2 regions of the Arsenicibacter sp. R0_47 genome follow, and region 2 is predicted to be linked to the other one. Evidence: riboswitches for the same ligand, from Rfam matches in the RefSeq annotation. Region 2 holds a riboswitch; the other holds the start of a gene.
The links. Region 2 has a riboswitch for thiamine pyrophosphate ahead of AC23NW_RS01645 (TonB-dependent receptor). Riboswitches for the same ligand answer to the same signal wherever they lie in the genome.

Region 1 (2,392 bases), on a different contig from region 2:
GACGCAGAAAGGCAGTATCGTCCAGTGTTTTTTCCCGTAACTGAATAATGTCAACGCCCCCTAAAATAGCCTCTTCAGCTACAGCCAATAAGGATCGTCCGCCGCAATGCTGCGCCGAAATAACCAGATAAAGCAAATACGGAAACGCGGGGTGATTAGCCATGCAGGCTGATGGTTAGCTGTTGTTTAAAACCGGCCTCTGACAGGGAATGAAGCTGGTCGAGCAGCTGCACCTGTAGACTTCCCGGGCCGGCAGCGGTTTGGGAAGCGAGCTCGCCGGCCAGGCTGAACAGCGCCATCGCCGCCGCCACGGCCTCGGTTTTGTCAGGAATGACGGCAATAAATGCCCCGATGACAGCAGTAGCCGAGCAACCCAGTCCTGTAACCTTTGTCATGAGCGGATGACCGTTTTTAAGGAAAATGGTTTGCCCTGACCCGACTACAATGTCAGTAGCGCCCGAAATGCAGACAACAGCCCCGTACGTTTCCTGAAGAAAACGGGCGGCATCAATGGCTTCGTTGCTTTCGGCTGTGCTGTCAACGCCTTTGGTGACAGTCTGATTGGCTTTGGCCAGCGCCATGATTTCGGAGGCATTGCCACGGATAACGGTCGGGTGAAGGGCCAGTAACTCAGACAGCACCTCATCGCGGAACGGCGTGGCTCCGGCTCCAACAGGGTCCAGAACCCATGGCTTGCCAAGCGCATTGGCTTGTCCGGCGGCCATTTTCATGGATTTAACAAAATACTCGTCCAGTGTGCCGATGTTGATGACTACCGCCTGACAGATGGAGACCATATCCTTGACTTCCGGATGGGCATGGGCCATGATGGGGGAGGCACCGACGGCCAGCAGGGCATTGGCGGTGTTGTTCATCACCACAAAATTGGTGATATTATGGACGAGCGGCGATTGGTCGCGGACGGATTGGATGTGATCCCAGAGCTTGTTTACCATAACAGTGATTAAAACATGAAATGGCTATAGACGCTCTTCAGGAATGAAGATCAAGGCGGAATACGGCACCGGTCGGTGTTACGTACCTGCTTTTCCCTACGCCGGTATCAACCGGATCAGGTTCAAAGGGACTCTCTCAATTCTTTACAGAATACCCCTAAAGCCGGTACGAAGGTACAAAAAAATGCAAATCCTCAGCCTGTGATGGATTAATTCGACAGGATTACAGGATAGACAGAATGTGGGTTTTTATAAACAAAAGGTGCAGCATACAAATCCCGTCAATCCCGTAATCCTGTCGAAATCTACTCCTGATCGCCTTTTTTATCCAGCATAATCAGTTGATCAGCAACGATTTCGGTGACGTAGCGGGTATTGCCTTCCTTATCATCGTACTGACGGGATTTAATTTTGCCTTCGAGATAGACCAGGCTACCTTTTTGCAGATACTTCCCCGAAACCTCTGCCAGGTTCCGCCACACAACAATCGAATGCCAGGTGGTTTCGGCATGGGTTTGCCCGTTTTTGTCTTTGTAGCTTTCCGTGGTGGCCAGTGAAAATTTAGCGACAGCCGTATTGTTGTCGATGTGTTGCAGAACAGGGTCTTTGCCCAGATGGCCGATCAGCGAGACTTTGTTTAATCCTCTCATGGTGGTTGATGTATGATTGACGTTTCAACTGAGACGGAGGGGTATAAAAAAAGTCTCGCCGGTAAAAGCGAGACTTCACAAACAAAGTGAACTATTTTAAAAAGAGAGGCTTACAGGCCGGTTGCAAAGGTTACTTGTTGTACTGCGGAAAGGATCGTCGGATTGCCGAGGCGGGCTACTTCACCGATAACAATGATGGCCGGATTACCGACACCGGTTTCGGCAACCAGATCGACCATGGTATCGACCTGGCCAATCACGGTCTGCTGCTCCGGTAACGTTCCGTTCTGAACGATGGCGACCGGCGTATCGGTTTTGCCGAGGGCCGCAAAGACGTCCATGATCTCCGGCAGTTTGTGCATTCCCATCAGAATAACCACCGTCGCCGTGGATTGGGCCGCCAGCTGCAGGTCCTGCGAAAACTTACCGTCTTTGGTGGTGCCTGTAACTACCCAGAAGCTTTCGGACAGGCCGCGGGTCGTGAGCGGAATACCGGCGCTCGCCGGCACCGCATAGCTGCTCGACAGCCCGGGTACCACATCGACCTCAATGCCATGTTCACGGGCGAAGTCAAGTTCTTCGTATCCACGACCAAACACGAACGAGTCGCCGCCTTTCAGCCGGACAACGTGCCCGTATTGCCGGCAGTAATGGACAATCAGCGGATTGATTTCTTCCTGTACGCAGGAATAGGCACCCCGACGTTTCCCGACATAAACCTTCAGCGCATCCGGACGGCAATAATCCAGTAAATCAGGATGGACAAGGGCATCATACATCACCACA
Region 2 (2,392 bases):
TACCACAAAGCCCTTCCGGCCGATCTTCAGAAAAGAGATCTGACCGATATACTACCTGAAGTAGAGACCTTTACCGTTCAGGAATACTTACCGGCCCTGACAATGGGCGGTGCACTGAGCGACCAGAAACGAAAGGAGGTTACGGCTAAAGTAGCGCGTTACTCCGGCCTGTCAGACAAGATAGTTGCTCAGCTGAATATGGACATTCCGACCAGCTTTTTCTGGAAAGAACTGCTCCGCGACCGTGGCTACACGGTTGGCCGGCTGGACTCCCGCTACCTCGGCATCGACAGCCGCGACGCAGGTATGTCGCCTGACTACAATGCTGAGCTTACCTCGTGGCTGCACTCGTTTACACCGGCCATCAACCAGTACATGCGGGAAGAGCTGAACTACAAGACCGACCTGAATTACTTTATGTTCGGCCCCGTCCGTCCGTGGAACAACGATGGTAACCAGACCGGCGAGAACCTGCGGCAGGCAATGGCCATGAACCCGTTCCTGCACGTGCTGGTCCAGTCGGGTTACTACGACGGAGCCTGCGATTACTTCAATGCCAAATACAACATGTGGCAGATTGATGCAGGCGGCAAGCTGAAAGACCGGATCAGCTGGGAAGGTTACCGCAGCGGCCACATGATGTACCTGCGGAAAGAAGATCTGGCCACCAGCAACGAGCACCTGCGCCAGTTTCTGAAGAAGACCGCCACAACCGGCACGAATCAGCCCCAGCCGGCTAAATACGGCGGGTCAAAGTAAACATTTGTAAAATTCCGTTATCTTTGTAGCTGCTAATCTTAAAGGGGTGCCTTAATACAACGGGCTGAGATTATACCCATCGAACCTGATCCGGGTAATGCCGGCGAAGGGAAAGTAGCTACGTTTCGACGTATTTTCATGCATTGGCTTGAATCAGAAGCCATGCTGAAACCGTCAGCAACGGGACGATGCTGATTCCATCGTTATCTGGTAGCACTGAATACATCCTGATTTTTCACTGAACGATAGGTACAGCCCCTATACCTGTTCGTTGCATTTTTCATAGTTAATGAAAAACACAACAACCTATCGTATGTTGCTTGCCCTGTTGCCTGGCCTGTTTGCGCTGCCGGCATGGGCACAGTTTACGTTATCCGGCACCGTAAAGGACGCCGAAGGCGGAACCCTCCCGGGAGCCGCCATTACTGTCGAAGGCACCTTCAAAGGGACGACCGCCGATGCAACGGGAGCCTACAGGCTCACCAACCTGCCGAAAGGCGCTTACCAACTCCGGATTTCGCTCGTCGGTTATGAGGCCGTTACGCAGCCGGTTACCATCAGCCAGAATCAGAGCCTCAATGTGTCGCTCACGAAAAGTGTGGTGGCGGTCGATGAAGTAGTGGTTTCGGCCACCCGTGCCAACGAAAAGTCGGCCGTTGCGTATACCAACGTGACGCAGCGTGACATCCGCAAACTAAATCTTGGTCAGGACCTGCCGATGCTGCTCAACTTTACGCCATCGGTCGTAACAACGTCAGATGCGGGAGCGGGCGTCGGTTATACGGGCATCCGCATACGTGGTTCCGATGCCACCCGCGTCAACGTAACCCTGAACGGCATCCCGTATAACGATGCGGAATCGCAGGGCACTTTCTGGGTGAATATGCCCGATTTTTCGTCGTCAGTCAGCAGCATCCAGATCCAGCGCGGGGTGGGTACGTCGACCAACGGGGCGGGGGCTTTCGGGGCATCGCTCAACGTGCAGACCAACCAGCTGAACCGCGAACCATTGGCCGAAGTAAACCTGTCGGGCGGTTCGTTCAACACCCGCAAGGCCAATATACTGGCCAGTTCGGGGCTGCTGAAAGGCGGCTTTGTGATGGACGCCCGGCTGTCGGCGATCAAGTCGGACGGCTACATCGACCGCGCGTTTTCTGACCTGAAATCGTTTTATGTGTCCGGTGGCTGGTACGGCAAGAAAAGCTTTGTCCGCCTGAACGTATTTTCGGGTAAAGAGCAAACCTATCAGGCGTGGAACGGCGTACCGGAAGCTATTCTGGCGACCAACCGCCGCTATAACGAATACACCTACGACAACGAAACTGACAACTACCAGCAGGATCAGTATCAGCTTATTACATCGCATGAGCTGAGCCGCAGCTGGCGGCTGAACGTCTCGGGGTTTTATACCAAAGGCCGTGGTTACTACGAACAGTATCGTGAAGGCGAAAAACTCTCGAAGTACGGGCTGCCGAATGTGATTATCGGCCGCGATACGATCCGTAAAACCGACATTATCCGCCGGCGCTGGCTGGATAATGACTTCTACGGCTCTGTCTTCTCCCTTGATTACAACGGCCGCGGTCGGCTGACGGCCAATTTCGGCGGGGGCTGGAACCAGTATAAAGGCAAG

Region 1: linked by a shared signal. The riboswitch ahead of thiM (hydroxyethylthiazole kinase) and the one ahead of AC23NW_RS01645 (TonB-dependent receptor) in region 2 are both predicted to bind thiamine pyrophosphate.

Annotation. Positions count from the first base shown of each region.
Region 1 is NZ_JBYFCJ010000006.1:159,087-161,478, reverse strand. It holds gene thiE (thiamine phosphate synthase) at 1-163, opposite strand, end outside; gene thiM (hydroxyethylthiazole kinase) at 156-956, opposite strand; TPP riboswitch at 1,033-1,125, opposite strand; gene AC23NW_RS13670 (single-stranded DNA-binding protein) at 1,262-1,606, opposite strand; gene cobA (uroporphyrinogen-III C-methyltransferase) at 1,717-2,392, opposite strand, start outside.
Region 2 is NZ_JBYFCJ010000001.1:399,493-401,884, reverse strand. It holds gene AC23NW_RS01650 (S10 family peptidase) at 1-759, shown strand, start outside; TPP riboswitch at 792-889, shown strand; gene AC23NW_RS01645 (TonB-dependent receptor) at 1,049-2,392, shown strand, end outside.